Regions from separate parts of the Caballeronia sp. LZ008 genome, predicted to be linked through region 1. Evidence: predicted binding sites of a transcription regulator. Region 1 holds the regulator's gene; the other holds the start of a gene.
What was found. Region 1 encodes FliA, which starts transcription of late flagellar genes. Its sites were predicted from a motif close to CTAAAGTTTNNNNNNNNNNNGCCGNTA; they were not measured.
Positions count from the first base shown of each region.

Region 2: QCE49_RS09465 (DUF4088 family protein) is a predicted target of FliA. The motif match lies at 3,568-3,594, and genes of this name have one in related genera.

Region 1 is NZ_JARUXK010000001.1:2,859,122-2,875,098, forward strand. Features, by position in the region: gene QCE49_RS13325 (oxidoreductase) at 1-542, opposite strand, end outside; gene QCE49_RS13330 (UvrD-helicase domain-containing protein) at 687-2,774, shown strand; gene QCE49_RS13335 (cytochrome c5 family protein) at 2,837-3,724, opposite strand; tRNA gene QCE49_RS13340 (tRNA-Arg) at 4,037-4,112, shown strand; gene QCE49_RS13345 (aromatic ring-hydroxylating dioxygenase subunit alpha) at 4,146-5,135, opposite strand; gene QCE49_RS13350 (GGDEF domain-containing protein) at 5,348-6,442, shown strand; gene QCE49_RS13355 (RNA polymerase sigma factor FliA) at 6,449-7,180, opposite strand; gene QCE49_RS13360 (flagellar biosynthesis protein FlhG) at 7,199-8,116, opposite strand; gene flhF (flagellar biosynthesis protein FlhF) at 8,109-9,881, opposite strand; gene QCE49_RS13370 (thiamine pyrophosphate-binding protein) at 10,178-11,869, shown strand; gene QCE49_RS13375 (PepSY domain-containing protein) at 11,948-12,211, shown strand; gene QCE49_RS13380 (cytochrome b/b6 domain-containing protein) at 12,222-12,737, shown strand; gene QCE49_RS13385 (NYN domain-containing protein) at 12,865-13,767, shown strand; gene QCE49_RS13390 (branched-chain amino acid ABC transporter substrate-binding protein) at 13,829-14,974, opposite strand; gene putA (trifunctional transcriptional regulator/proline dehydrogenase/L-glutamate gamma-semialdehyde dehydrogenase) at 15,087-15,977, opposite strand, start outside.
Region 2 is NZ_JARUXK010000001.1:2,001,268-2,017,244, reverse strand. Features, by position in the region: gene QCE49_RS09480 (hypothetical protein) at 1-112, shown strand, start outside; gene QCE49_RS09475 (hypothetical protein) at 183-440, shown strand; gene QCE49_RS09470 (ATP-dependent helicase) at 590-2,710, shown strand; gene QCE49_RS09465 (DUF4088 family protein) at 2,719-3,483, opposite strand; gene QCE49_RS09460 (AzlD domain-containing protein) at 3,647-3,970, opposite strand; gene QCE49_RS09455 (AzlC family ABC transporter permease) at 3,967-4,668, opposite strand; gene QCE49_RS09450 (AraC family transcriptional regulator) at 4,806-5,627, opposite strand; gene QCE49_RS09445 (CreA family protein) at 5,701-6,177, opposite strand; gene QCE49_RS09440 (FadR/GntR family transcriptional regulator) at 6,477-7,220, opposite strand; gene QCE49_RS09435 ((Fe-S)-binding protein) at 7,331-8,074, shown strand; gene QCE49_RS09430 (lactate utilization protein B) at 8,071-9,462, shown strand; gene QCE49_RS09425 (LUD domain-containing protein) at 9,459-10,040, shown strand; tRNA gene QCE49_RS09420 (tRNA-Asn) at 10,107-10,182, opposite strand; tRNA gene QCE49_RS09415 (tRNA-Asn) at 10,261-10,336, opposite strand; gene fdxA (ferredoxin FdxA) at 10,456-10,779, opposite strand; gene pncB (nicotinate phosphoribosyltransferase) at 11,070-12,260, shown strand; gene QCE49_RS09400 (lactate utilization protein C) at 12,397-13,068, shown strand; gene QCE49_RS09395 (sodium:proton antiporter) at 13,073-14,485, shown strand; gene QCE49_RS09390 (D-glycerate dehydrogenase) at 14,495-15,478, shown strand; gene QCE49_RS09385 (DNA recombination protein RmuC) at 15,475-15,977, shown strand, end outside.

The DNA of each region.
Region 1 (15,977 bases):
AGATGCGGCCCCAGATCGAACAGCAGGCCGCCGCCGCGCTCCGCTTCCTCGCGCCAGCGCTGCGGCACTTTCGGGCGGAAACGGTCGAAATGCGATTCGTAATGCGTGATGCGCCCGAGCCGTCCGCTTTCGATGAGCGCGCGCACCGTCATGAAATCGCCGTCCCAGCGACGGTTGTGAAACGGCGCGAACACGAGCCCTTTCTGCTGCGCGAGATCGGCGAGCGTGCGGGCGTCGCGCGACGAAAGCGTCACCGGTTTGTCGACGACCACGTGTTTGCCCGCCGACAGCGCCCGATGCGCGAGATCGAAGTGCGTGTCGTTCGGCGTCGCGACGACGACGCACTGGAGTTCGTCGATGGCGAGCAGCGCGTCGAAATCCGCGACGATCCGCGCGTTCGGATAATCGGCCTGCGCGCGCTCGGCCTGCGACGTGGCGATGGCCGTGACTTCGGCGCGGCCGCAGTGCTCGATGACGGGCGCGTGAAACGTCGCGCCGGCGAGGCCGTAGCCCATTACGCCGACTTTGAGTGCTGTGTCCATGCGGGCATCGTCCTGTCGTTGAATTGACCGGATATTGTGGCACGAACAGGGGCCGGAACCGCGCCGCCTCTATCGTGTTAACATCGCGCTCTCCTTTCGCGCGCAAGTCACAGCCAGGCGCGCCCAAACTCCAAAGCCAAAACGATGTCCGCTGGTCTGAACGCCGCGCAAAGCGAAGCCGTGCGCTATCTCGATGGTCCCTGTCTCGTGCTCGCCGGCGCGGGCAGCGGCAAGACGCGCGTCATCACGCAGAAAATCGCGCATCTGATCGAAGGGCGCGGCTTCGAGCCGAAGCACATCGCCGCGCTCACCTTCACGAACAAGGCCGCGCTCGAAATGCGGGAGCGCACGGCCAAGCTCCTCGAAGGCAAGACGCTCACGACGCCCGGCAAGGAAGGCCGCAAGATTCCCGTCAATCAGTTGACGATTTGCACGTTCCACTCGCTCGGCGTGCAGATCATGCGGCAGGAAGCGGAACACGTCGGACTCAAGCCGCAGTTCTCGATCATGGATTCCGACGATTGCTTCGGCATGGTTCAGGAACAGCTCGGCACGACGGACAAAGGCCTGATCCGCAAGATCCAGTCGATCATCTCGCTGTGGAAGAACGCGATGGTTTCGCCCGATCAGGCGTCCGTGCTCGCGAGCAACGAGGACGAGCATCAGGCGGCGATCGTCTATCGGAGTTACGCCGCGACGCTGCACGCGTATCAGGCGCTCGATTTCGACGATCTGATCCTGCGTCCCGCGCAGCTTTTCGCGGAGAACGAGCAGGTGCGCGACAAGTGGCAGAACCGCCTGCGCTATCTGCTGATCGACGAATATCAGGACACGAACGCGTGCCAGTATGAACTCGTGAAGCTGCTGGCCGGTCCGCGCGCCGCGTTCACGGCCGTCGGCGACGATGACCAGGCGATCTACGGCTGGCGCGGCGCGACCATCGAAAATCTCGCGCAACTCGGCAAGGATTTCCCGAAGCTGCATGTCATCAAGCTGGAGCAGAACTATCGCTCGACGGTGCGGATTCTGACGGCGGCGAACAACGTCATCGCCAACAATCCGAAGCTGTTCGAGAAGAAGCTCTGGTCCGAGCACGGCATGGGCGACACGATCACCGTCACCGGCTGCAACGACGAAGAGCACGAGGCGGAATCCGTCGTGTTTCGCTTGTCGGCGCACAAGTTCGAGCGGCGCACGCAGTTTCGCGATTACGCGATTCTCTATCGCGGCAACTTTCAGGCGCGCATCTTCGAACAGGTGTTGCGGCGGGAGCGCATTCCTTATGTGCTCTCGGGCGGGCAATCGTTCTTCGACAAGGCCGAGATCAAGGATCTGATCGCGTATCTGCGGCTGATCGCCAATCCCGACGACGATCCCGCTTTCATCCGCGCGATCACCACGCCGCGACGCGGTGTCGGCAACACGACGCTCGAAGCGCTCGGCGCATTCGCGGGCGCGGCGAAGGTGTCGCTGTTCGAGGCGGTGTTCATGGGCGGCATCGAGGCGCGTCTGTCGGCGCGGCAGGTCGAGCCGCTGCGCACGTTCTGCGAATGGATCCGGCGTCTGTCGGACCGCGCCGCGCGCGATCCCGCGACCGAAGTTCTCGACGACATGATGGAAGCCATCCACTACGAGTCGTATCTCTATGACGCGTACGACGAGCGCCAGGCGCAGTCGAAATGGCAGAACGTGCTCGAATTTCTCGAATGGCTGAAGCGCAAGGGCACGAAGCCGGAAGCCGCGCCGGGCGCGGAGCAGACCGGTTTCGACACCGCCGACGGTTTCGCCGATGAAGGCAAGAACCTGCTCGGCCTGATCCAGACCGTCGCGCTGATGTCGATGCTCGAAGGCAAGGAAGAAGACCCGGATGCAGTGCGCCTGTCGACGGTGCATGCGTCGAAGGGGCTGGAGTATCCACACGTCTTTCTGGTGGGCGTCGAGGAAGGCATCATGCCGCATCGCGGCAGTTCGGACGACGACGCGCCCGTCGACGATTCGCGCATCGAGGAAGAGCGCCGGCTGATGTATGTCGCGATCACGCGGGCGCAGCGCAGTCTGCATCTGAACTGGTGCAAGAAGAGAAAGCGCGCGCGGGAGACGGTGGTGTGCGAGCCGTCGCGGTTCATCCCAGAGATGCTGCTCGACGATGCGCCGCCGCCGACGGCCGAAGAAGCGCCTTTGTCGCCGAAAGATCGCATGGCGATGCTCAAGGCGATGTTGCAGAAGACGTGAACGGTTTGCCGTCTTGCTGATGAAAAACCCCGCTCGCGCGGCCGCTCGCGCAGGGTTTTCGCTTACTTCGCCGCGTTCGCCATGTAATCGACGGCGGCTTTCACATCTGCATCCGATGCGTTCGATCCGCCCTTTGGCGGCATCGCGCCCTTGCCGTGCAGCGCGTAGTTGTAGACGGTGTCCATCGGCTCTTTCAGGCGCGGCGCCCACGCGGCCTTGTCGCCGAACTTCGGCGCGCCGAGCACGCCCGCCGCGTGACACGCCTGACAGACCTGCTCGTAGAGCGCCTTGCCTGCCTGAGCGGCGTCGGCGCTTTGCGCGCCCGCGGCCGGCGCCGCCGATGCAGCCGCCGGCACCGATGCGAGCGCCGCGACCGCTGCGGCGGCCTGAGCATTTTCGTTCGAACTGGCTGCGGCGGGCGCTGCCGCGCTCGATGCAGCCGCGGCGCCCGATGCCGGTTGCGCCGGTTCCGCGAGCTTGCCGCCGCTGCCGTTCGCCATATAGACGACCGCGCGCGCGATTTCGAAGTCGGAGTAATCGTCGGGGCTGGTGCCGCCGCGCGCGGGCATGCCGCCCTTGCCGTTGAGCGCGTTGTGCAGCAGCGTGTCGTAACCTTCGCCGATGCGCGGGGCCCATGCGCCGGCATCGCCGAACTTGGGCGCGCCGGCGGTGCCTGTCGCGTGACAGGCCGAGCACACGGCCTTGAAGACTTCCTCGCCGGACTTGTAGACGCGCGGCGCGTTGGCGTCGCGGACATCGACTTGTGCGGCGGGCGCGATGCGCGCGTTGACCGACTGCTCGATGTCCGTGCCGGCGCCGGTGCGCGTGGAATTGTTCACGTACACCGCGAGCAGGATGATGATGGCGACCGGGATGCCGAATCCCGCGATGACCGCGGCGATGAGTTGGCCGGGTGTCTTGATCGGGGCTCCGTGGGGTGCTTCGCTCATGCTTGTCTCGTCTCCCGTTTTTTGGTGTGAGTCGGTTCAGTGACAGCGTGACAGCTACGGCAGTGCGCTAGGCGCGCCTTGGGGAAAGGCACGGTCGATTATAGACGGAACGCTTAACTGTCGGCGCGGGGTGGCCGGGGCGGCGAAGCGGGCGTTTACCCGAATCGTGTGATGCTTTGTGACTCGTTCCGCGCAGGGCGTCCGGTCCCGCACAATGGACGGCGTCACGGAAAACAGGTATCCTCTCGGATTCGCATGGGCCTTGCAGCCGTCTTACGGCGTGTGTAGTTCTTCCGCAAGCCCTTCTCCGATGCGCCCGTAGCTCAATGGATAGAGTACTGCCCTCCGAAGGCAGGGGTTGCTGGTTCGATCCCAGCCGGGCGCGCCAAGCGTTTCCACTCGACAGCCGTCGCAGTCGAAACTACTCGAGTCCGCCGTCGCGATTCGCCGTCGTCGTCCCCCAACCAAACCCCATCCCCGCCAACCACCTCCTATAAGCCACCGCCATCCGATCGCACTTCTGATGCAACTCCGCATCGAGATCGAGCGGCAAGCGCTGCGGCCATTGCGACTCCACCACCGGCGTGTCCTGCATCAAAATCTCCATATTGAAGTCGTATAGCTCGCGATCGGAATGCGTCGAATCGTCCTCGTGAATCGAGACGAGCCACGCGCGCGTCTCTGTCTGCGTCACCGGCGACGCCGCCAGCATGATATGCAGCGCGCCCTGCCCGCCCGACGCCATCTTCGTCAGCTTCGCGATCAAAGGCCGCTTCACGCGATACACATAATCGATCATCGCGCCGCCGCCCTGCCACGGCATTCCCGCCGGTTGCCAGTATCGGCATTGCCGCGCTTCCAGACCTTCATCGCTCGCGACGACTTCGTAATCGGGCACTTCCGTATGCGTGTCCTCGCCCAGAATCCCCGCATGCACGAACGAGAAATGCGCCATGTCCAGAAAATTCTCGACGACGCGCGGCGCCGACGACCTCACCGTCTGCGGCGCGAGATTGATGCGCCGGCCACCGGGAATCGCGGCTTCGGGAAAGAAATCGAGCGCATACGCAGGCTCGCCGAAACACATCCAGATAACGCCGTACTTCTCTTCGCAAACGAAAGTCGTCGCGCACGCGCGCTTCGACGGGCGCAATGAAGGATTCGACGGAATCCGCAAACACTGTCCTTCGATGTCGTAACTCCAGCCGTGATACGGACACACGATCTGATCGCGCATCACATGCCCGAGCGACAACTGCGCGCCCCGATGCGGACAGTAATCGCGCCACGCATGCGCCGCGCCGATGCTGTCCCGCCACACGACGATCCGCTCATCGGCCACGATGAATCCGCGCGCGCCGCCTTCCGGCACGTCTTCGCTATTGCAAACGGGCAGCCATTCGGCAGCCAAAGAAATGGATTCGTCGCGCATCGCCGTGAATGAGAAATGGACGTTCTTAAGCTGTTCTTACACGAAACACAGCGTCTTCGCAAAACGTTGCAAAATAGCGGATCGCTCGCTCGGTGCAACTCGATACCACTCCATTCAGCCGATGCCATGCGACGGGGCCGCAGTACTTGGCAGCAAGATAAAAGAAAGAAATCACCATCCAGGGGTTCAGTATGGAGCAGGCGCATCAACCGGCACGCCGGACTTATGCCTTCGCATGGTCCGAACACCGGAATCCGGAACGCGAGCAGGCCACGCTGCGGGTCTGGATGGGAGCGGTGGTTCTTCTGGCTTACGGCGTTTTCGCGTGGCTCCGCCCTTCACACGATGCCTTCCTGACCACGCGCCTCGTCGCGCTCTATGTGTCTTATGGGGCGATCACGCTTCTGATCGTCAGCCGCATGAGCGCGCCTTCTGTTGCGCGCCTGACCGTCACGACCATCGCCGATCAGACGATCCTCGGGCTCGCGCTCGCCGCGGGCGGCGCAACGGCGCTGCCGCTTCTCTGGGTGATGTTCTGGTTTCTGATCGGTTCGGGATGCCGATACGGCAAGCGCACGCTCGCCGTATCGTGCGCGACGGCGCTCATCATCGTCACGGCGATGGCCGTCTGGCAGCCGTGGTGGCACGAGAATCTTCCCGCCGCGATCGGGCTCGCGCTGAGCGTACTCGGCGCATCGGTGTATCTGAGCGTGCTCGTCGATCGGCTCGGCAACGCGAATCGCGATCTAGCGCGTCAGGCATCGACCGATCCGCTCACGGGTCTGTCGAACCGGTACGCGCTGGAAAGAGTCGTCGATCGCGCGATGAACGCGCCCGAAGCCAATGGCGATCACGCCACCGCGCTCCTTCTGATCGATCTCGACGGCTTCAAGGAAGTGAACGATACCTACGGTCACGCCGTCGGCGATCTGCTGCTGCAAGCCTTCGCGGACTCGCTCGCGAAGCGCATGCGCAAGTCGGACACCATCGCGCGTCTGGGCGGCGACGAGTTCGTCGTGCTCGCGCATCAGATGCGCGACCGCGACGCCGTGTTGTCGGTGGCCGACAACATCCATTCGGCGCTCGGCGAAATTACGTCGGTGCAGGAGCGGCCGGTGTCGGTATCGGCTAGCATCGGCGCATGCCTGCTTTCGAGCGCGGCGTCCGCGCATCAAACCGGCATGACCGCCGTGCTGCGCGCCGCCGACCGCGCGATGTACCGCGCGAAAAGTCTCGGCGAAGGGAAAACGGTCTTCGCCGAGACGCGGGACTTCGAGATCAGCTAGGGAACGTCAGGCCTCGACGCTCGTCCACGCCTGCTCGCGCAGCTTCGTGCGCAGACGCGCGACCGCCTGGCTGTGCAACTGACACACGCGCGACTCGCTCACTTCCATCACCGCGCCGATTTCGCGCAGGTTCAGGCCGCGTTCGTAATAGAGGCTCATCAGGAGCTTCTCGCGCTCGGGCAGCTTGTCGATGGCTTCGATCAGCGCGCCGCGAAGGCTGTCGTCGAGCAGCGCGGACAGCGGATCCGAACGATCGACGCAATAGCGGTCGAGGAACGGCTCGTCGTCGGCGGAGCGATCGAAGTCTTCGTAATAGATCAGCTGGCTGCCGTGCAAGTCCTGAAGCATCGACTGATATTCGTCGAGCGGCATCTTCATGTGCTCGGCGATTTCCTGCTCGCTCGCCGCGCGGCCGAGGTTCTGCTCGACCTTGTGCACCGCCGATTCCACTTCGCGCGACGTCTTGCGCATGCTGCGCGGCAGCCAGTCGTTCGCGCGGAGCTCATCCAGCATCGCGCCGCGGATGCGCTGGCTCGCATATGTTTCGAACTGCGCGCCCTGATCTTCCTTGTAGCGGCTCGCCGCGTCCAGCAGGCCGATCATGCCGGCCTGAATGAGATCGTCGAGATCGACGCTCGCCGGCATCTTGGCGACGAGTTGGAGCCCCAGCCGTCGAACGAGCGGTGCGTATTTCGTCAGCACTTCCGACTGTGAGAGTTTGCCTTGGGCGTTATACATCTTGGTCACCTATCTTGATCACATCGACGCCGTGCTGCTCAATGCAAAGTCGTGAAGCGCAGCCGCACGATGCGACGCCTCCCGCGCGCCCTGTACAGAGTCGCTAACCGGATTTCGCGCGTCGGCCTGGCCGCCCGCATCGCGCATATAAGGCGCGGGGCGCATCGGCCAGTGCAGGAGCTCCGCCGCGATTGCGCGGTAGTCGCGCGCCGCGGCCGTGGCCGGGAACGCTTCGACTGCGCAGCGTGAGAGTTCCATCGCCCGAGCGACGCGCGCATCCTCGGACACATATCCCGCCTGCACGAGCGACACGGCCAGATACCGGCTCGCGACGCCCGACAGGTTGTCGAACGCGACCGCCGCGTCGGCCGGGTTCTGCACGTGATTGACGAGCACGCGGAACTGGCCGATCGCATGGGCGTAGTGCAGTCGTTTCATGCACGCATACGCCTCGGTGATCGCCGACGCGGCTACCCGCGTCACAATAAGAAAGTCATGCGCCTGCGCCGCGAGCGTCGACAGCGCGCCGTGGCGATCGAGCTGCGCATCGATCAGCACGATGTCCGCCGGACCGTCGAGCAACGCGCGGCATTGCGCGGCATCGTGAACGATGCGTTCGTCGCGCGGCGCGGCCATCAGCGAGAAGCCGAACGGCGTGCGCTCGACGGCATCGCCGAGCATGCGCCGGCCCGACATCACCGAGGCGAGCGCGCCCGCGTCTTCGGTGCCCACGAGACGGCTCACCGATCCCGCGTTGCGGTGCTCGTCGATCACGAGCACGTCCTTGCCGTGGATGGAAAGCGCCGCGCCGAGATTCACCACCGCCGACGTGCATCCGATGCCGGCCGGTCCGCCCGCGATCGCCACCACGCGCGAACCGGCGCGCGTAAGGAGCCGTCGCAGGCCTTCCGCCTGGTCGAGCACGAACTTATCCAAAGTGCACCTCATGCAGTTCGGTCGTGGCGCGCGCGGACAACGCGGACAGCAGCGCAGGCGTTTCTTCGTCTTGCGGCACGAAGGGCGAGTTGTCGCGCGGGATGCAGAACGCGCTCTTGATGAGAAACCGCTTGGTCGCGACGTACAGGTTCTCCGGCACTTTCTGACCGGTCGACACGTAATGCACCGGCAGTTTGTAGCGGATGACCGTATCGAGCACGCCGCCGAGATTCGTCGCTTCGTCGAGCTTGGTCAGGATGCAGCCCGCGAGCGGCGGCTGGTCCGCCGCGCTCTTGTAGGCCTGCACGACTTCGTTGAGCGTGTCGCCGTGGCTCGTCGCGTTGAGCAGCAGGATGCGCTGCACCGGATGACCCGCGCCGCACAGCATCGCGATCTGATCCGAGACCATGCGATCGCGCTGGCTCATGCCGATCGTGTCGATCAGCACGATATGTTTGTTGCGGAGTTCCGAAAGCGCGAGTTGCAGGTCCGCGCCGTCTTTCACCGCGTGAACCGACACACCGAGAATCTTGCCGAAAATGCGCAGTTGCTCGTGCGCGCCGATACGGTAGCTGTCGGTCGTGAGCAGCGCGACCTTGCTTGCGCCGAAGCGCATCACGCAGCGCGCGGCGAGCTTGGCCGTCGTGGTCGTCTTGCCGACGCCAGTCGGGCCCATCAGTGCGAACACGCCGCCGCGTTCCATCAGCGCGTCTTCGCTGTCCATCACCGGAATGTTCGATTCGAGCACCTGCTGCACCCACTCGAGCGCGCCTTCGACGCTCTCGAGTTCCGGCATGTTGTCCACCATCATGCGGACGAGCTGCGCCGAGAAACCGGCGGCGAACAAACGCTTCGTGAGCGCGCCGCCCGTCGGGTTGCGGCGCTGGCGCTCGCCCCACATGAGACCGGAGAAGTGCTCTTCCATCATCGAGCGCATCGACGAAAGCTCGTTCATCACCGTTTCGTTGACGACCTGCTCCATGCGCGTGCGGATCGCTTCGGTGACGACGGCCGCCGCGTTCGCGGGCAAGCCATCGAATGCGTGTTCCTTCGATGCCGGCGCGGCGTTCGCCTCGGCTGCTTCGGCGTGCGGCGCGCTCGCGTTGATCTTCTGCGCGGCGCGGCGCGCGGCGATTTGCGCGGCTTCGCGTGCCCAGTCGGGCGTTTGGACCTTCGGCTCGACGGCGGCTTCCGCGCGCTTCGTTTGCTGACGCATGGCGTAGCGGGCCGAGTCCGCCGTCTTTTCGACGCGCGTCTCTTGCGCAGTCACCGGGACCGGCACGCCCATGCCGCGTGCGATCGCAGCCGACGCGGTCAGCGGACGGTTCGACGGCATCGACGCCTGCTGCGCGATGCGCTTCGCATGCTCGATCAGCCACGGATTGGAATCGGCCATCGTCGGCGGCGTGTCGTCTTCTGCGCGAGCTTCCGGCTCGGCGTGAAATTCATCGTCCGCATCGGTGTTCGCGCCGAAGACGGACGAGAACACATCGCCGCTCGCGTACGGATTCGCGGCCGACTGCTTCGCCGGCATCGCGGCTGCAGCGGCGGCCAGCGCGGCGCGCGACGTGCCCGCCGAACGTGCTGCCTGTTCCTTCGCGGCGGGCGAGATCGACGCGATGTCGCTGTCCGCGACGCCGACGATCTCGACCGAGCCGTCATCGAGCGTGCGATTGGACAACACGACGGCATCGGGGCCGAGCGCTTCACGAACCTGGCGCAGTGCGTCGCGGCTGTTCGCGCCGATGAATTTACGAATGTTCAAACTTGCCCCCGATGAGGTGAAACTGCGATCTTTAGCAAGCGGACCCACTTGGCTCGTTGCCGTGTCCGCTTTTCAGTGAAGCCATTATTGCGAACTTGAGTCTTTGTCCATCGCTGGATAAGGGGTGAGAAAAAGGGGTATTTCGGCTGATGGAAGCGCGCCGTGCATCGCAAGGGCGGGCGTTTGCCCGGAAAAAGATTCCGCTTCGCCCGTTTCCGCGCGCGGGCGCGGCGGCGTAAGCTTTAGGCTCCGCGCGCATCGAAGCCGCGCCGGACAATCAAAGGAGACTTCTTCGCATGACGTCCGCTGTCCCTTCCTCACAGGATCAAACCACCGGCGCGCGATTGCTCGTCGATGCGCTCGTCCATCACGGCGTCGAGCGCGTGTTCTGCGTGCCCGGCGAGAGCTTTCTCGCCGTGCTCGATTCCCTGCATGACGAGACCGAGCAGATTCAGACGATCGTCTGCCGCCACGAGGCGGGCGCGGCGAACATGGCCGAGGCGGTCGGCAAGCTCACCGGCAAGCCGGGCGTCGCGATCGTGACGCGCGGGCCGGGCGCGACGCACGCGTCGATCGGCGTGCACACCGCGTTTCAGGACTCGACGCCGATGATCCTGCTCATCGGCCAATGCGCTCGCGATCACATGGACCGCGAGGCGTTTCAGGAAATCGACTATCGGCGCATGTTCGGGCAGATGGCGAAGTGGGTCGCGCAGATCGACGATCCGCGCCGCGTGCCTGAATACATGAGCCACGCGTTTCACACGGCGATGTCCGGCCGTCCGGGTCCGGTCGTGCTCGCGCTGCCGGAAGACATGCTGACCGAAACCGTCGATGCCGTGCCGCCCGCGCCGCGATATCAGCGCGTGGCGGCGTCGCCGTCGAAGGCGCAGATGGAGCGCCTGCGCGAACTGCTCGCGAACGCGAAGAAGCCGTTCGTGATCGCGGGCGGAAGCGGCTGGACCGCCGAGGCGACGCAGGACTTCGCGCGCTTCGTGGAAGCGTGGAAACTGCCGGTCGGCTGCGCGTTCCGCTTTCAGGACACGCTCTCCAACGACCATCCGAACTACGCGGGCGATGTCGGCCTCGGGATCAATCCGGCGCTCGCCGCGCGCGTGCGCGATGCCGACGTGCTCTTCGTGCTCGGCCCGCGCATGGGCGAATCGACGACGGGCGGCTACACGCTGCTCGATATCCCGAAGACGAAGCAGACGCTCATCCACGTGCATCAGGGCGCGGAGGAACTCGGGCGCGTGTATAGCGCGGAATTGCCCATCGTGTCGGGCATGCCGGAGATCGCGTCTCTTCTGGCTTCGCTGGAAGCGCCCGCCAGCGTTGCATGGGATGGCAGCGCCGAAGCCGCGCACGCCGCGTATCTCGAGTGGCGCAAGCCGCGCCCGATGTTGGGCGATGTGCAGCTCGGCGAAATCATGCGTCAGCTCGCCGAGACGATTCCCGCCGATTCGATCCTGACGAACGGCGCGGGCAATTACGCGACGTGGCTGCATCGGCATTATTCGTATCGGCATTTCCGGTCGCAGTGCGCGCCGACGAGCGGTGCGATGGGCTACGGCGTGCCCGCCGCGATCGCCGCGAAGTCGCTGTATCCGGACCGCACGGTGATCGCGTTTGCGGGCGACGGCTGCTTCATGATGTCGAGCAACGAACTCGCGACGGCGATGCAGTATCGGCTACCGGTGATTTTCATCGTCGTGAACAACGCGCAGTACGGCACGATCCGCATGCATCAGGAGCGGCATTATCCGAATCGCGTGCACGGGACGGAGCTCACGAATCCGGATTTCGCGGCGTATGCGCGCGCGTTCGGCGCGCATGGCGAGCTGGTCGAATCGACGGAGCAGTTCATGCCCGCGTTCGAGCGCGCGCGGGAATCCGGCTTGCCCGCGGTGATCGAGATTCGCATTCCGCGGGACCAGAGCACGCCGGGCGCGACACTCGAACAAATTCGCCAGCAAGGCAAGCGCTAGCGGACAAACTTTCAAGCTGCTTGCAGCGCGCTTCCGGTGGCAGTAGAGTAGCCAGTTCGAAAACACCGGGAGTTAGCGATGCTTAAGGTTCTGGCTTTGTCGTTGGCGTTGGGCTTTTCGGGTGCGGCATTCGCGAAGGCGGATTGCACGGCGCATCCGAAGAGCGAATGGATGAAGGAATCGGATGCCAAGGCGCAGCTTGAAGCGCAAGGCTACAAGATCCGCAAGTTCAAGGTCGATGGCAACTGCTACGAAATCTACGGTCACGACAAGAACGGCAAGAAGGTAGAGATCTATTACGACACGAAGACGCTGGCGGTCGTGAAGTCGGAAGTCGAGTGACGCTCGCGCCGTGAAAGTCTGGGACGGCTTCGTCCGGCTGACGCATTGGGCCGTCGCGGGCATCGTCTTGTGGAATCTGTTCGGACCGACGGATTCCACGCATCGCGTGCTCGGGTATGTCGCGGCCGGGCTTGTCGTTGCGCGTATCGTTTGGGGTTTCGTCGGCTCGCGTCATGCGCGGTTTTCGGCGTGGTGGCCGACGCGCTCGCATCTCGTCGACTATCTGAGGTCGCTTGCCAGGGCCAGGCCGATCCATCACGTTTCGCACAATCCGCTTGGCGGGTTGATGGCGCTCTTTCTTTGGTTCCTGATTCTCGCGCTCGCGCTGTCCGGGTGGATCATGCGGCTCGATGCGTTCTGGGGCGAGGACTGGCCGCAGGAGATTCATGCGTGGCTCGCCATCGCGGTCGAGGTTTGTGTCTGCGTGCACGTCGCCGCGGCCGTGCTGATGAGCGTGTGGACGCGGGAGAATTTGGTTCGGGCGATGGTGACGGGGAATAAGCGAATCAAGAAAGCGTCCGACTGAACTGCTTCTGGGCAACTTAAATTCAGCATCCTGCACTATCGAAGACATCTGGCAGCTTCGGATAATCGGATCCACGCTCTCGATTCAGAGAGCCGACTTCGATAAACGATAAAGGAGCGACTGCACGATGTCTCACGCAGCGAGGCAACTGACCAAGATCGGCGTTTTTTACGATGGCAATTATTTCGATCGCGTCAGCAAGTACTACAACCATCAGCATGAGAAGAAGGCCTGGATTTCGATTCCCGGGCTGCATGAGTACATCCGCTATAAGGTTGCCGACGAGGAAGCTGTCGACATTGGCAACTGTCAAGTAATCGACGCTCATTATTTCAGGGGACGCTTCTCGGCGCAAAAGAGCAAAGAGAAAGGCGGTGATGCGTTCTACTACGATCGCGTCGTTGATGACATGTTGATGCGCGAGAATGTCACTGCGCATTATCTGCCGATGAACTTCGCCGGAAAGGAAAAAGGGATCGACGTATGGCTTGCGCTCGAAGCCTTCGACCTTTCGATCCACAAGCACTTTGACGTCGTCGTGTTGATTGCAAGCGACAGCGACTATGTCCCACTGGTCCGCAAACTCAAGACTCTGGGAATCCGCGTCATGATCGTCACCTGGACCTTCACGCAGTCAGTCAGTAATGGCGACGCCAAGCCTGAACGACCAAGCACAATGTTGCTAAAGGAAGTGAGCTATCGCATCTCGATGTCCGAAGTCATCGACAAGATGGATGAGACGCGAGGAGACGAGCGCGATGTCTTGAGCGACCTGTTCCAACGACGCCGCGACCGACAACCTAATTCCGGTACGCCAGAGGCCGACCGGAAGATGGGAACAATTGAAAGTCTGACGGAAAAATATGGCTACATCAGGCCGGAACACGGCCTCAAGAAACTCTACTTTTACTACTCCGCACTGTCCGACGCGGATTCCGATGAACTCGAGGTAGGCATGGAAGTGAGCTATCTCGAGGGCATGGGACAGAAAGGTCTGTTCGCGAGAAAGGTTCGAACGGTCAGCAGCTAGAAGAAAACAAAACGGCCCAGCCGCTTTCGCGACCGGGCCGTTCGAACACTGCGACAAGCCCTTACTTCCCGCCCACGCTCTGCAACGTCGTCCACTTCCCGCCGACGACCTTATACAGCGTAATCCCGCCGTTCTTCAAATCGCCCTTCGAGTCGTACGACAGGTGCTTCGCCGTCACGCCCTGCATGTCGGTCTTCGCGAGGAACGGCAGGTACTTTGCCGGATCCGTCGAGTTCGCAGCCTTCATCGCGGTGAACATGGCCATCGCGCCGTCGTAGGCGTACGGCGAGTACGTCTGCACGTCTTCGTTGAAGCGCTTCTTGTACTTCGCCGAGTAGTCCGCGCCGCCCGGCATTTCGTCCATCGGCAGGCCGGCGAGCGATGCCACCGTGCCGTCAGCCGCGTCGCCCGCGATCTTCAGGAACGTGTCGGTCTTCACCATTTCGCCCGCCATCAGCGGCGCGCGGAAGCCGAGCGTCTTCATCTGCTTGACCATCGGGCCGGCTTGCGAATCCGCGCCGCCGTAGTACACGAGGTCCGGATTCGTCGACTTGATCTTCGTCAGAATCGCCTTGAAGTCGACAGCCTTGTCGTTCGTGAATTCACGGTCGACGATCGTGCCGCCCGCCGCCTTCGCCGCCTTCTCGAACTGGTCGGCAAGACCCTGGCCATATGCCGTGCGGTCATCGACGATCGCGATCTTCTTGACCTTCAGCGTCTTCACCGCGAACTCGCCCGCGACCGAGCCTTGCTGCGTGTCGGAGGTCATCATGCGGAAGGCGGTCTTGAAGCCTTGCGTCGTGTACTCGGGCGCCGTCGCCATCGCGATTTCGGGGATGCCCGCGTTCGCGTAGATGCGCGATGCCGGGATAGTCGTGCCCGAATTGAAGTGGCCGAGCATGCCCTTGATGCCATCGTCGACGAGGCGTTGCGCCACGGTCGTGCCCGTGCGCGGGTCGGCCTGGTCGTCCGCCGAGTTCAGCACGATGCGAACCGGCTTGCCGCCGATCACCGGCTTCGTGGCGTTGAAGTCTTCGACGGCGAGCGTGATGCCGTTCTGCATGTCCTTGCCGTAGTGCGCCTGCGCACCGGTCAGCGGGCCGGCGTAGCCAACCTTCACGTCTTCTGCCTGCTGTGCAGCTGCGGTCCCCGCGAACAGGCCGGCGAGCGTCATGGCTGCCGCCAGCTTGGTCATCGTGTGCTTCATAGCTTCTCCTGTGTTCCAGTGTGGATGGCAGCCTGTGCCGCGCGTGTCTCCGTTACGCCGTGCCTGCTGCCGATTGTTTGAATTCGTTTGAACCGAGCGTTCGAGGGGTGTCTCAACCGATCGTCATCAAATTCGCATTGCCACCCGCCGCCGCCGTGTTCACGCTCACCGAGCGTTCCGTCAGCAGACGTTCGAGCGCGTAGTCTTCACCGTCGTGGCCAGCGTCGGCGAACGCTCCCGCAGCCACGCCCTGCACCGATACGATCGGTCCCGGACGCTTCGCGACTTCCTTCACGAGCGACAGCAGTTCATCGCTGTCGCCTTCGAACAAGACGGCGTCGAAGTCTTCCGCCGCTTTCCTGACCATCGCGAACGGCTTGAGCGCAGAAGGCAACGACGCCGCCAGTTGCTCGCCCGCCGAGCCGGAGAACAACGCCTTGTTGCCCGTCGCCAGCACGGCGGCCAGTTGCGCGCGCGCGCCGCTCGCCGTCGCCGCCACGCACAGCACCGTGCCGCGCGCGCCGAGCGTGTACGTGTTGCGTTCGCCGGTCGGTCCGCTCAACACGGCCGTCGCGCCCGCCATCACATGCTGCAGATAACCGTCGCAACGCGCGGCCGTCTGCGGATCGCGTTCGCCGATCGCCCAGTCGCGCAATGCGGTGAGCGCGGCCGTCGGCGTGTCCTTCGACGCCACCTGATCGACGACGAGCGTGCTCGCCAGCGATTTCGGCAGACCGGTCGGGCGCTTCGCGAGCAGACGCTGCAGATACAGCGCGCCGCCCGCCTTCGGACCCGTGCCCGACAGCCCTTCGCCGCCGAACGGCTGCACGCCGACCACGGCGCCGATCACATTGCGGTTCACATAGATGTTGCCGACATGCGCCCGCGAGATCACGTGCGCGATGGTTTCGTCGATACGCGTATGGATGCCGAGCGTGAGGCCATAACCCGTCGAGCGAATTTGGTCGAGGAGTTTATCAAGGTTCGAACGGCGATAACGCAC
Region 2 (15,977 bases), 860 kb from region 1:
GGAAGAGGTGAAGAACGCGAAGATCAATCGCAAGGCGGACAAGGACGCCGCCAAGGCCGAATTGAACGCGACCGAGCCGAACGCACCGAAGGACACCGGCTTGCAGCATTAAGCGGGGGAACCGGGAATCGCCGCGAGCTCGCGTTTGGCGCGGCTCGCGGCATCGAACAAGGGAGAAGACCATGAATCGAAAAACTCATGCACTGCTGGCCGCGCTGATCGCGGGGACGTTCGCGAGCGCGAGCGTGGCATCGTTCGCACAAACGGCGTCGGATACGCCGACTGCCGCCGATCAAAAGGCCGCGAAGGAACAGAGCAAGGCCGACAAGAAGGCGGCCGTCGCGCAAGCCAAGGCCGACAAGAAAAAGACCGAGGCGCAATCGGACGCCAATGAAGCCGCCGCCGAAGCGAAGCTCAAGAACGCGAAGAAGGCCGACTGACGCAAATCTTTTGCAGCGATGCGAGCCCGGTTCCGTGCGAGCCGGGCTCGTTGCATTTGGGGCCAAAACCCTTGTCGAGCCAAAGGCTTGCGCGTGCGGGTTGTATGGATATACAGTGTGCGTCACTCATTTCCCGCCGCCTTTCTCCCGTGCTCACGCTCCCCGACACCGCCGACGAATCCACCACGAAACAGGTCGCCGACTATCTGGCGAAGCTCAACGAGGCGCAGCGTCAGGCCGTCGAATTCGGCGTCGACGAACCGGGGCGCGCGGGCGGGCCGCTGCTCGTCATCGCGGGCGCGGGATCGGGCAAGACCAACACGCTCGCGCATCGCGTCGCGCATCTGCTGGTGAAAGGCGCGGATCCGCATCGCATCCTGCTGCTCACGTTTTCGCGCCGCGCGGCGCTCGAAATGACGCGGCGGGTGTCGCGCATCGCAATGAACGCGCTCGGCACGAGAAGCGCAATCGCGCAGGGTTTGTCGTGGTCGGGTACGTTCCATAGCGTCGGCGCGCGGCTGTTGCGCGATTACGCCGATCTCGTCGGGCTCGCGCCGTCGTTCACCATCAACGATCGCGAGGATTCGGCCGATCTCATGAACCTCGTGCGGCACGAGCTCGGTTTGTCGTCGAAGGAAAAGCGCTTTCCCGCCAAATCGACGTGCTTCGCGATCTACTCGCGCGTCGTCAACACCGGCGCGTCCCTGGCGACCGTGCTCGATCAGTCGTATCCGTGGTGCCGCGAGTGGGAAGCGGACCTGAAGCGCCTCTTCGCCGCGTACGTCAGCGCGAAACAGGCGCAAAGCGTGCTCGATTACGACGATCTGCTGCTCTACTGGTCGCATCTCGCGGCGGAGCCGTCGATTGCCGCCGATCTCGCGAGCCGCTTCGATCACGTTCTCGTCGACGAATATCAGGACACGAACCGTCTGCAGGCATCCATTCTTCTCGCGATGAAACCGGACGGGCGCGGCCTTACCGTCGTCGGCGACGATGCGCAATCCATCTACTCGTTTCGCGGCGCGACGGTGCGCAACATCCTCGATTTTCCCGGCCACTTCGATCCGCCCGCCGCGACCGTCACGCTCGACCGCAACTATCGTTCGACCTTGCCGATTCTCGAAGCGTCGAACGCGGTGATCGGCCTCGCGACCGAGCGCTACACGAAGAATCTGTGGACCGACAAGGCATCGGCGCAAAAGCCGCGCGTCGTTGCCGTCGCCGATGAAGCCGATCAGGCGCGCTATGTCGTCGAAAAAGTGCTCGAAGCGCGCGAAGGCGGCATGAAGCTCAAGGCGCAGGCGGTGCTGTTTCGTGCCGCGCATCACAGCGCGGCGCTCGAAATCGAATTGACGCGCCGGAACATTCCGTTCGTGAAGTTCGGCGGACTGAAGTTTCTCGATTCCGTTCATGTCAAGGACGTGCTCGCGGTGTTGCGCTGGGCCGAGAATCCGCGCGATCGCGTCGCGGGCTTTCGCGTCGCGCAGTTGTTGCCGGGCGTCGGACCGGCGATCGCCGGGCGCCTGCTCGACAGCGTGAGCGCGCCGGACGCGGTGGCGTCGAATGCGATCGCCGCGTTTCAGGCGCCCGCGCGCGCGTCGGAGGACTGGCCGCGTTTCGTCGGCCTGATGGCGAAGCTCTGCGGCCGCGACTCCGGCTGGCCCGCCGAGTTCGAAATGATCCGGCGTTGGTACGAGCCGCATCTGGAACGCAATCACGAGGACGCGGCGATCCGCATCGGCGACGTGTTGCAGATGGAAAGCATCGCGGCGACGTATCCCACGCGCGAGCGCTTTCTCACCGAACTGACGCTCGATCCGCCCGACGCGACCAGCGACGAATCCGGCGTGCCGCTGCTCGACGAAGACTATCTGATTCTCTCGACGATCCATTCGGCGAAGGGCCAGGAATGGCGCAACGTGTTCGTGCTGAACGGCGTCGACGGCTGCATTCCGTCCGATCTCGGCACGGGCAGCGACGAAGAACTCGACGAGGAACGGCGGCTGTTATACGTCGCGATGACGCGCGCGAAGGAAGACCTGCACATCATCACGCCGCAGCGCTTCTACGTGCACAACCAGACGCATCTCGGCGACCGTCACGTATGGGCGCAGCGCACGCGTTTCATTCCGCCGCATCTGATGCAGAACTTCGAAGCGGCCGCGTGGCCGCCCGTCATCGCGCCCGCTGCGCCGACGGCGGCGGGGCTGGCTGCGGCCGCGAAAGCGAAGATCGATATCGCGGCGCGCCTAAAGGGAATGTGGGACTGACCTGAATCTCAGCGCTGCGCGCGCGATGCACGCGGCGCGCGCGGCGACGGCGAGAAGATGCTGCGCAGCCATGCTGCGAAGCGTGTGTAGCCGTCGTAAGGCTCTTCGACGAAAAGCTCGGGCCGCAGCGAGCGCAGATATTCCAGCACTTGCTGCGCTTCCTGCTTCTGGATCGAGCCATAGAAGATGCCTAGCCGCAGCAGGCAGCGCAGTTCGCCGAGCTTCTCGCGCGCGGTCGAACCGATGCTCGTCTCCACCGAAATCTTGGTTTCATACACGCGCTGACGTAGCGAATCGGCGAGACGCCATGCGGGCGTCTGCATCTTTTCCTCGACTTCGCGAATATCCGCCGCCGCCGATTTGATCTGCGAGGCGAGCATGTCGACTTGCGATACGTCGCCGTCCGCTTCGGTGACGATCGCCGTCGCCCACGCGCGCGATGCCTTGACGAGATCCTCGGCGGTCCAGTCCGCGCGGATCGCGAACGCGAAGCCGTGCTCGGCTGCCTGCCGGATCAGGATCTCGACGACATCCGGAAACTCCTTGTCGAGCGCGCGCTTCGCCCACGCGTACTGGCCGTGCGTGAGCATGCGCTGCACCGCCTGCTCGGTGAGCGGCGTGTTGTTGTCCAGGAGCTTCGCGCGCAGGAAGTCCTCGAACGAAGGCGTGACGAATTGCGGATCCAGCTTCAGCGACAGACGCGTGAACGCTTCGAAATCGCGCTGCAGAGAAGCGATGGTCTCGTCGCGTAACGATAAGGTGATTTGACGCATGTTGGTTCCCGGTTCCGCCTTCGATCTCCGAAGGCGGGAAAAGCTGTCGGCGCCGCGTCTCAGGCGGAGTCCATTCGTTTCTGTTATCGGCGCGCGCTTCGGGAACTTGAGGATTCTTCGATGCTCTTTGAAAGCCGTTTAACGGCTGATGGAGAGAAAACGTTTAGCGCAGCACGGCGAACTGCCACGCGAAAAACACCGCGAGCGACACGGCAATCGTCAAAAGCGGCCGTTTCGTGAACGCGCAAACGATGATCGCGACGATCGCAGCCACGAGCTGCGGATTGCGCCAGGTGATTTCGGCGCCGTTGCCGTGCGGCGAGACGGTCATCGGCACGATGATCGCGGTGAGCACCGTCACCGGCACGAACGAAAGCGCGGTGCGGACGATCGGCGGAAAGGGCAGGCGTTCGCCCAGCACGAACACGGCGGCGCGGATCGCGAACGTAACGGCCGCCATGCCGAAGATCAGCGTGACGTAGTTCATTGCGTGCGCTCCTTCGCGTTCTTCAGACGATGTTTCGCGTGGCCCTTCGCCCGCGGACGGTTTTCCATCAGCGTGAGCACCATGCCGACGGCCACGCCGACGAACACCGCCGCGAGCAGGCCGAGCTTGTACGGCCAGCCTTGCCACGCGAACGACAGCACGCCCGATGCGAGCGCCGCCGCGACGAAGCGCACGGCGACGAGCTGCGGCACGATGATCGCGATGAACGTCGCGACCATCGCGAAGTCGAGCCCGAGCGATTTCAGTCCGGGAAACGCGGCGCCGAACAGGAGGCCGAGGAGCGTCCACAACTGCCAGTTCAGATACATCGCGACGCCGGAGCCGAAGAAGTAGTGCGGCCCGATCTCGCCCGGCGCGCGCTTCCGATAGTGCGCGTAGGCGACGGCGAAGACCTCGTCGGTGAGCATGCCCGCGAGCGCCCAGCGCCAGCGGCGCGGCAGATGCGCGACATACGGCGCGAGCGTCGCGGAATAGAGCACATGACGCAGATTGACGACGAGCGTCGTCGCCAGAATGACGGCGAAGCTCGCGTGCGACGCGATCAGGTCGACCGCGATGAACTGCGCCGAGCCCGCGAACACGACGAGCGACATCAACTGGCCGTGCCAGAGCGTGAGCGGACTTGCGGTGACGAGCGTGCCGAAGATCACGCCGAAGGGCGCGGCGCCGATCATCATCGGGATGGTGTCGCGTGCGCCGGCGGCGAATTCGCGCAAAGGTGTTGCTTTCAAGATTTCCTCCTATGGAAGCGAGGATACGCAAAACGTCGATGAGAATGCTTGTACGTTCTTGCGCTTTCCCGAGGCCGGACCGCCTAACGCCAGCGGCCGGGCGGCACGCCGAACGTGCGCTTGAAATGGCGCGTGAAGTGACTCTGATCCGTGAAACCGCTCGCCGCCGCGACATCCGTCACGGATGCGCCCGCGCGCAACGCCGGCAGCGCGCGCACGATCCGCAGCTGATTGCGCCACGCATGCGGCGCGAGACCGGTTTCGCGCGTGAAGAGGCGCGCGGCGTGGAAGGTCGAGAGACCGACCGTCTGCGCGAGTTGGGCGAGCGTGACGGGTTCGAGGAGATCGTCGGCGAGGCGGGATTTCATCGTCGTGACGCGGTGCGCGTCGGCGGCGAGCGGCGCGATGCGCGGACGTTCGAGCGCGTGGCGTCCGAGCAGCGTCGTCACTGCATCGACGAGCGCCAGTTCCGCGGCGAGCGGGTCGGCGCCGTTTTCCAGCAGGCGATGCGCGATCTGCAAACGCCGCGCGAGATCGGGATCGCGGATGATTTCATCCGGAAACCACGGCGACGATTCCGGCCGCCCCGACAGGTCGCGCGCGAGAGTTTCGACGAACGGCACCGGCAGATAGAACACGCGATAGCGCCAGCCCGCATCGACGGCCCGCGCGCCGGTATGCACTTCGCCGGGATTGATCACCGGCACCGAACCGGCTTCGGCGACGTGATGCGCGCCGCGATAGTCGAAGCACTCCGCGCCGGCCTCGATCACGGGCACCGTATAGGCGTCATGCCAGTGCGGCGAGAATTCGTGATCGTAGTATTCGGCCGTGACCATGTCCGCGTCCGGCACGAGCGGCGAGCGCCAGTAGCGTGCGGCATTGCGGAAACGGTCGGCGTGCATGATCGAGCAATTCTGAGATAAGCGGATCGCCCAGTTTACAACTTTGCTTCGCGCCCGGCCGGACAGTTGCGTGTCACTTCACCGGTATGGTCGTGCCCTCGGGCATCGGAACCGCCGTCACGCTGTTTTTCGGGCTGCCGGTCGCGATGCGGTCGCTGTAAGTCAGATAGACGAGCGTATTGCGTTTCGTATCGACGACGCGCACCACATGCAGCGTCTTGAAGATGAAGGACATGCCGGCCGAGAACACGTCGGTTTTCTGCTTGAGCGGTTCGGCGATCTTGATCGGCCCGACCTGGCGGCACGCGATCGACGCTTCGGTCGGATCTTCGGCGATGCCCAGCGTGCCTTTCACGCCGCCCGTGCGCGCGCGGGACACATAGCAGGTGACGCCCTGGACGAGCGGATCGTCGTACGCATCGACGGTCACGCGGTCCGATCCGGTGAAGCGGAAGTTGGTGTTGACGCTCGCGATTTCCTCCGCGTGCGCGAGTCCGGCGCCGGAGAAAAGTGCGAGCGATGCGGCGAGCGCGAGGACGGAGCGGTTCATCGTCATCCTTCGGAAAAGAGAAAGGGCGTCGTATTGTATCGACGCCCTTGGCTCTTCGATGCATCTCGTGCCCGCATGCGGTCAATGAAAGATCAGATACAGAATCACCAGCACGATGACCGGCACGCCGAGCAGCCATCCGAGTAGATAAGGCATGTTGTCCTCCTTCGCATGTTGTTTTCGACGGTTTCAGTATCGCGAGGATGCGCCGCCCGCGTTAGCCGTGCGTGTCCGAAATGCGTGTAGGCGACGTCCTATCATCACTTTCTTGCGGCTTACAGATTCGTAATGTGATTGGATCAGGCCGCGCGGTTTTTCTTCGCGGAAACATCGCGATACAGCGTGCGCACGTAATCGAGATGCGCGCCCGCGCACTCCCGCGCCCGCGCCGGATCGCGCGCTACGATCGCATCGAAGATCGCGCGATGCTGCGTCATCAGGTTCGCTTCGACTTCGTCGTCGTAATCGACGAGACGGTGCGACGTGAGCATCGATTCGCGCACCAGTTCATTGAGTCCGTGCATGACGTGCGTGAGCGCGACGTTGTGCGTCGCGTCCGCGATGGCGAGATGGAACGCCGCGTCTCTCTCCGCGATGCGCGTGCTTTTTTCGGCGACGGCGTTTTGCAGCGCGTCGAAGGCGGCGGCGATGCGCGCCAGATCGTCGTCGGTGGCGCGCTCGGCGGCGTAAGCGGTCGAGAGCGTTTCGAGGCCGTGGCGAAGTTCGAGAACGTCGGCGCTCGCGTTCGGCTGTTGCTCGAGCAGGGCGGCGAGCGGACGCGACACGAGCGGCGCGGTCACATCCGATACGACAAAACCGCCGCGCCCGGCCGCGCGGATGAATCCGTCCGACTCCAGACGGATCAACGCCTCCCGCAGCGACGGACGCGACACGTTCAACTGCTCCGCCAGATCGCGCTCGGCGGGCAGGCGCTGGCCCGGCAGCAGCGTGCCGTTCGAAATCAATTCCCGGATCTGTCCCGACACGACATCGGAGAGACGCACGCGGGCGTAGGAATGCGCATGGACGGGCTGGAAAGTCATCGTTCGACGTGAATGCGAGGTGAAAGCCGGGGAATGCCCGAGTTTGACACGAAAGAGGCATCTCATTAAAGTCTTGGTCAGACCAAGCTTACCAAATCGCCGAACCCGTCATGAAAGTCGCCTTGTTCGTCCCCTGTTTCATCGACGCTTTTTATCCGCAAGTCGGCATCGCCACGCTCGAACTGCTCGAACGGCTGGGCGTGGACGTCGACTATCCGCAGGATCAGACCTGTTGCGGCCAGCCGATGGCCAATAGCGGCGCACACAAGGAGGCTGCCGGCGCCGAGCGCGTGTTCGCGCGCAATTTCGCCGACTACGACTATGTCGTCGGGCCATCGGCGAGTTGCACGCATCACGTACGCGAGCATTTCACCGCGATCGAGCAGACGAGCGCCGTGCAGAAGGTGCGGCGCAATACGTTCGAGCTCGTCGAATTCCTGCACGACGTGCTGAAGGTGCGCGAGTTTCCGTGGGCCGAATTTCCGCACAAGGTCGGGCTGCACAACAGTTGCAGCGCGGTGCGGCATCTGCGCGAAACGTCGAATTCGGAAGTGGCCGGAACGCCGTATTCGAAGCCGCGCACGCTGCTCGAACGCGTGAGGGGTATCGAGTTCGTCGCGCCCGCGCGTGCCGACGAATGCTGCGGATTCGGCGGCACGTTCTCGGTGACGGAAGAGGCCGTCTCCGTGCGGATGGGTCAGGACAAGGTGCGCGATCACGTCGGCGCGGGCGCGGAGTACATCGTGTCGGGCGACATGTCGTGTCTCATGCATCAGCAAGGCTGCGCCGAGCGCATGAAAGCCGATGCGAAGTTCATCCACATCGCGCAGGTTCTGAACGGAGCGCGCGCATGAGCAAAAGCGTTCGTATCGATCACGCGAAGGCGGCGGGCGCGTTCCTGCAGAAGCCGGATCACGTCGCGTTCCACGACAAGCGTCTGTGGGACTTGCGCAGCAAGCGCGACGCGCAGGCGCACGGCATCCCCGAATGGGAGACGATGCGCAATCTCGCATCGGCGATCAAGGAACACACGCTGTCCAATCTCGCCGATTACATCGCGCAGTTCGTCGATCAGGCCGAGAAAAACGGCGTCATCGTGCATTTCGCGGCGAACGCCGAGGAGCACAACGCGCTCGTCTTCAGGCTGATGAGCGAGCGCGGCATGACGTCGCTCGTGAAGAGCAAGTCGATGCTCACCGACGAGTGCTACATGCGCGACTATCTCGAACCGCGGGGCATCACGGTGATGGAAACCGATCTCGGCGAGCGCATCCAGCAACTCGATCATCAGGATCCGAGCCATATGGTCGTGCCGGCCGTGCACAAGCTGCGCGCGGACGTGGCCGAACTGTTCGGCAAGACGATCGGCACCGATCCGCGGAACAGCGACATCCACTATCTCGCGGAAAGCCAGCGCATGAACACGCGGCCGTATTTCGTGCGCGAGAAGACGGCGGGCATGACAGGCTGCAACTTCGCGGTCGCGGAGACGGGCACGGTCGTCGTGTGCACGAACGAGGGCAACGCGGATCTTTCGGCGAACGTGCCGCCGCTGCATATCGCGTCGATCGGCATCGAAAAGATCATTCCGACGATCAGCGATCTCGGCGTGTTCGTTCGAATGTTGTCGAGAAGCGCGCTCGGCTCGCCGATCACGCAGTACACGTCGCATTTTCGCGCGCCGCGTCCGGGCACGGAGATGCACTTCATCCTCGTCGATAACGGCCGCTCAGAACGCCTCGCGATGGACGATTTCTGGTACTCGCTCAAGTGCATCCGCTGCGGCGCGTGCATGAATACGTGTCCGGTGTATCGCAGAAGCGGCGGGCTTTCGTATGGCGGGACGTACTCCGGTCCGATCGGCGCGATCATCAATCCGACGCACGATTTGAAGCGCTATAGCGCGCTGCCGTTCGCGTCGACGATGAACGGCAGTTGCACGAATGTCTGTCCCGTGAAGGTGAACATTCACGAGCAGATCTACAAGTGGCGCGAGGTCATCGCCGAGAAGCACGAAGTGCCGTTCGTGAAGCAGGAAGTGCTGAAGATGGCGGGGCGCCTGCTCGCGAGCCCGACGCTTTATCGTGCAACGGTCGCATCGCTCGGCGGCGCGTTGAAGCGCCTGCCCAACTTCGTGCTCTACAACCCGCTCAATATCTGGGGACGCGGCCGCGATCTGCCCGAAGCGCCCGCCGAGACTTTTCACGAGTGGTACAGGAAAAACCGGAAGCTCGATAAATGACGACTCGCGAAGCTTTTCTCTCGAAGATCCGCGCGGCGCAGCCCGCATCGCGTCCGCGCCCGGACGTGTCCGTGTTCCCGTCGCCGGAAGGCGAACTGAAGGCGCGCTTTACGACCGCGCTCACCGCGATGGGCGGCACATGCGTCGAAGCGGCCAGTCTCGAAGACGTGAACGCGCTGATCGCGGCACGCTTTGCCGATGCGAAGGTGATTGCATCGGCGGTTCCGGGCGTCGACGGCACGCGGCCGCTTTCATCCGATACCGTGCCGGCATCGCTTCGGGATGTCGATGTGGGCATCGTGCGAGGGCGCTTCGGCGTCGCTGAAACGGGCTCGGTGTGGTTCAGCGAAGAAGAGTACGTCGTGAACGCGATCGGCTATCTGTCGCAGCATCTCGTCGTGCTGCTCGACCCGGCGCAACTCGTCGAGGGCTTGCAGCAGGTGTATCGACGCGACGATTTCAAAGCGGCGCGATATGCGGTACTCGTGACGGGGCCGTCGGCGACGGCGGATATCGAAGGCGTGCTGATTCGCGGCGCGCAGGGCGTGCGCTCGCTGACCGTCGTGTGGCTTGCGTGAAGCGATGAAGTCAGCGCACAAAGCAAAAAGCCCAGTCATGCGACTGGGCTTTTTGACAGAAGCTTTTGGCTCCCCGACCTGGGCTCGAACCAGGGACCTACGGATTAACAGTCCGGCGCTCTACCGACTGAGCTATCGGGGAACAACTGAAACATCTACAACTGAAATAAAAACTCAGCCAATTGACCGAGCTCTTTTGAAACCGACTTGCTGGAGTTTTTGGCTCCCCGACCTGGGCTCGAACCAGGGACCTACGGATTAACAGTCCGGCGCTCTACCGACTGAGCTATCGGGGAACATCTACAGCAGAGAAGCGGAATTATAGGGGGCTGCTTTTGGCGTGTCAACGCTCAATCTTCATTTGATACGCATTTTTTGCAATCAAATGAAGCGCGTGCGTCGGCGAGCGCAACAATCAACGCTCGAGCAGACTCAGCTTTTCCTTGACGTCCTTGAACTCGTCCGCTTCCGGAAGCGAGCCTTTCGTCTTCGTGATGCTCGGCCAGTTACGCGCGAGTTCAGCGTTCAGTTCGGTGAAGTGCTGCTGGTCGCCAGGCACGTCTTCTTCGGCGTAGATAGCGTTCACCGGGCACTCGGCGACGCACACGGCGCAGTCGATGCACTCGTCGGGATCGATCGCGAGAAAGTTGGGACCTTCGCGGAAGCAATCCACCGGGCACACGTCCACGCAATCGGTGTACTTGCACTTGATGCAGCTTTCGGTCACAACGTGAGTCATTCAGGCTCCTGCATGCGGAATTCGTGGGGGCGGCGCCCTGGCGGCTGCATGGGCCGGAAGGTGCGCTTGCCGAAACGCATATTGTAGCGTAACGGTAAAAGTGGGCGCGCGCCGCGCGAAGCGCTCTTTATATCGATTCGTGATGTATGTATGCGCGGCGTCGCAAAAGGGCAGGGCGCGGATCATGTCCGCGCGGACATTCGGGTAACATGACCCTAAAGGCCTCGGGCTGCGCGCTGGCAAGCAGGCAAAGCGCGCGGTCCATTCGCGTGGATGTTCCCGTCAGAACCATGATCATCAATTCGCTGCTCGATACCGACCTCTACAAGTTCACGATGATGCAGGTCGTGCTGCATCACTTCCCCGCGGCGCATGTCGAATATCGCTTCCGCTGCCGCACGCCGAATGTCGATCTCGTGCCGTATATCGATGAAATTCGCGACGAAGTGCGCCAGCTTTGCAATCTGCGCTTCAAGGAAGAGGAACTGGATTATCTGCGGCGCATGCGCTTCATCAAGAGCGACTTCATCGATTTCCTCGCGCTCTTCCATCTGAATGAAAAGTCGATCCGCATTTCGCCGTCGCCCAAGAAGAACGGCGAGATCGACATCGAGATCGAAGGGCCGTGGCTGCACACGATTCTCTTCGAGATTCCGGTGCTCGCGATCGTCAACGAAGTCTATTTCCGCAACACGCAGCGCAAGCCCGAGTATGAAACCGGCCGCGAGCGCCTGCGCGACAAGATCAAGCTGCTCGCCACGCCACCCGAATATTCGGACTGCAAGATCGCCGATTACGGCACGCGCCGCCGTTTTTCGGGGCAGTGGCACGAGGAAGTCGTGCTGACGCTGAAGGACAAGCTCGGCGCGCAGTTCGCCGGCACGAGCAACTGCTTCTATGCGATGAAGCACGGCTTGCGGCCGCTCGGCACGATGGCGCATGAGTACTTGCAGGCGTGTCAGGCGCTCGGCCCGCGTCTGCGCGACTCGCAGATCTTCGGCTTCGAGATGTGGGCGAAGGAATATCGCGGCGACCTCGGCATCGCGCTGTCGGACGTCTACGGCATGAAGGCGTTCCTGCGCGACTTCGACATGTACTTCTGCAAGCTGTTCGACGGTGCGCGCCACGATTCGGGCGATCCCTTCGATTGGGGCGAGCGCCTCATCCGGCATTACGAAGAAAACCGCTGCGACCCGCGCACCAAAGTGCTCGTGTTCTCCGACGCGCTCGATATCCCGAAGGTGCTGCAGCTGTACGAGCGTTTTCGCGGACGTTGCCAGCTCGCGTTCGGCGTCGGCACGAATCTCACCAACGATCTTGGCTATCAGCCGCTGCAAATCGTCATCAAGATGGTTCGATGCAACGGTCAGCCGGTCGCGAAACTCTCCGATTCGCCCGGCAAAAACATGTGCGACGACAAGGCGTATCTCGCCTATCTGCGTCAGGTCTTCGGCATCGAGCAGCCGGTCGGCGACGACTGAGCGACGCGCATTCGTCCATTCGGCCTATGCCGTTCGGCCGAGGTTCGTGCGTGTATGCCGCTCGCTATAATTCGGACGCGTCGTAAATCATCGCGGCGCGCACGAATCTCAAGCACGCCAACACGAGGACGGCACCATGGATACATCGGACGCGCGCCGCAATATTCTCGCGCGCATTCGCAGCGCGCAGGGCCGTCGCGGCACGGCTACGGATGCCGAGCGCGCTGGCGCAGACGAGTATGTCGAGCGACATCCGGCGGGTCCGCGTCCTCCGTTGCCTCAGACGCGTGACGAGCTCATCGCGCGCTTCACGCTCGAAGCGGAGCGTCTCTCCACGACCGTCGCCGAAGTCGAATCGATCGACGATGCGCCCGCCGAAGCCGTGCGCTATCTCCAGTCGCTGAACCTTCCCGTCGATGTCGTCGCGTGGCCCGCGCTTGCTCATCTGCGCTGGTCCGAAGCGGGCATTCGGGCGGCGTTTCGCAAGCCTGCCGATGAAGATCTCGTCGGCATCACCGGCTGCTTCTGCGCGACGGCTGAAACCGGTTCGCTCGTGCTGCTCTCGGGCGCGCAGACGCCCGCATCCGGCGCGCTCTTGCCGCAGACGCATATCGCGATCGTGCCGGCGTCGCGCATCGTCGCCGCGCATGAAGATGCATTCGCGTTGATGCGCGCCGAGCGCGGCGAGTTGCCGCGCGCGGTGAACTTCGTGTCGGGTCCGTCGCGCACCGGCGATATCGAACAGACCATCGTGCTCGGCGCGCATGGGCCGTATCGCGTGCATGTGATCGTCGTGCGCGGAGCGTGAGTCAATGCGGCGTCTGGTTTTGTACGTGCCTTGCGCGATGCTGGCGCTGATCGCGGCGCCGGCCGCTGCTGCGACGCTCGACGGCGCGACGCTCCCGGCCACATGGGGCATACCGTTCGTCGGCATCCTGCTTTCCATCGCGGTGTTTCCGCTCGTCGCGCCGAAGGTTTGGCATCACCATTTCGGCAAGATCGCGGCGGGGTGGGCGATCGCGTTCCTCGCGCCGTTCGGGCTTGCGTTCGGTGTCGGCACGGCGGGCAGCGTGCTCGTCCACGCGATGCTCGAAGAGTACGTGCCGTTCATCATTCTGCTCGCAGCGCTGTATACGGTCGCGGGCGGCATTTGCGTGCGCGGCAACCTGCACGGCTCGGCTCATCTCAATATCGGACTGCTCGCGCTCGGCACCGCGCTCGCGAGCGTCATGGGCACGACGGGCGCGGCCATGCTGCTGATCCGTCCGCTTTTGCGCGCGAACGACAATCGCAAGCACGTCGTGCATGTCGTCGTGTTCTTCATCTTTCTCGTCGCGAACGCAGGCGGCTCGCTCACGCCGCTCGGCGATCCGCCGCTTTTTCTCGGCTTTCTCAACGGCGTCGGCTTCTTCTGGACTACCGTGCATCTCGCGCTGCCGATGCTCTTCGTCTGCGCCGTGCTCCTCGCGGTGTTCTTCGTGCTGGACAGTTTCTACTGGCGCAGGCACGACGCGCGGCCCGCGTTTCTCGACCCGACGCCGGATACGCCTCCGCTTGGCATCGACGGCAAGATCAATTTCGCGCTGCTCGCGGCGATCGTCGTGCTCGTGCTGATGAGCGGCATCTGGAAACCCGGCATCACGTTCGACATCTTCGGCACGCATGTCCAGTTGCAGAATCTCGTGCGCGACGTGCTGCTCGTCGCCGTGCTGCTCGCATCGCTCGCGCTCACGCCGAAAAGCGCGCGCGCGGGGAACGCGTTCGACTGGGCGCCCATCGAGGAAGTCGCGAAGCTCTTCGCGGCGATCTTCATCACCATCGCGCCGGTCATCACGATCCTGCGCGCGGGTGAATCGGGCGCGTTCGCGGGCATCGTGCACGCGGTGTCGGATGCGCAGGGCAAGCCCGTCGACATCGCCTATTTCTGGGCGACCGGTCTTCTGTCGTCGTTTCTCGACAACGCACCGACCTACCTCGTCTTCTTCAATCTCGCGGGCGGCGACGCACGCACGCTCATGACCAGCGACGCCACGACGCTCGCCGCCATCTCCGCGGGCGCGGTCTTCATGGGCGCGAACACGTATATCGGCAATGCGCCGAATTTCATGGTGAAGGCGATCGCCGAATCGCGCGGCGTACGCATGCCGAGTTTCTTCGGTTTCATGGCGTGGTCGGGCGCGATTCTCTTGCCGCTTTTCGCCGTTCTGGGCTGGCTATTTTTCTAGGAGCAACCGATGAAGAAGAAAGTGCTGGTAGCGCGTCCCACATTTCCCGACGTGATCGAGCGACTGAAGCAGCATTTCGATGTCGATGTGAATCTCGGCGACGTGCTCCCGCAGGAAGAGTTCGCGCGGCGTCTCGCCGACAAGGACGGCGCGTTCACGGCGGGCGAGATGGTCGGCGAGAAAGAGCTTTCGGGCGCGCCGAATCTGAAGGTCGTTGCGAACATGGCGGTCGGCTACAACAACTTCGACATGCAGGCGTTCGACGCGCACAAGGTGCTCGGCACCAACACGCCCAACGTGCTGAACGAAACCACGGCCGATTTCGGCTGGGCGCTGATGATGGCGGCGGCGCGTCGCGTCACCGAATCCGAGCACTTTCTGCGCGCGGGCAAGTGGCAGAAGTGGTCGTTCGACTCGTTCCTCGGCACCGATGTCTACGGCTCGACGCTCGGCGTGATCGGCATGGGGCGCATCGGGCAGGCGCTGGCGCGGCGCGCGGCCGGCTTCAACATGCGCGTGATGTATCACAACCGTTCGCGCGTCGCGCCGGAAATCGAGCGCGAGCTGAATGCCGAGTACGCGTCGAAGGAAGATCTGCTCAAGCGCGCGGATCATGTCGTGCTCGTCGTGCCTTACTCGAAGGAAAGCCATCATACGATCGGCGCGGCCGAACTCGCGCTGATGAAGCCGACGGCGACGCTGACGAATATCGCGCGCGGCGGCATCGTCGACGATGCGGCGTTGATCGCGGCGTTGCGCGACAAGCGCATCGCGGCGGCGGGCATCGACGTGTTCGAGGGCGAGCCGAATTTCAACCCGGATTTCCTGCTGCTCGACAACGTCGTGCTGACGCCGCATATCGCGAGCGCGACCGAAGGCACGCGCCGCGCGATGGCCAATCTCGCGGCCGACAATCTCATCGCCGCGCTAGGCGAAGGGCCGCGCGCAGGCAATCCGCCGAACCCGATCAATCCGGACGTACTGAAGAAATGATGGAACTGCTGGTTGGCGCGATCGCCGTGCTGGCGATCGCGCTGGTGGTCTCGCTCGTCGCGCTCGTCATGTCGATGCGGCGCAATTCGAACGCGGTCATCTTCGACGAGTTCGAAGCGCTCAACGATCGCGTCAACGACATGGGCGAGGCACACGCGCGCGCGCAGGAACGGCTCGAACGCGGCTTGCGTGGCGATATCGCGGAGAGCGCGCGCGTCTCGCGCATGGAATCGCAAAGCGGCTTCGCGCAATTCCATCAGACGCTTTCGACGCAACTGGCGAGCACGTCGAACGTGCAGAACGCGCAATTCGACGCGCTTGCGCAGCAGCTCGCACAGCAAAGCCAGCAGGCGCGCGAGGATCAGGGCAACGCGTTGAAGCGCTTCGCCGATTCCATGTCGCTGCATCTCGCGCAGCTTTCCGAAGCGAACGAGCGGCGGCTCGGCGAAGTGCGCGCGACGCTCGAAGCGCGCCTGAAGGACATCGAGGCGAACAACGC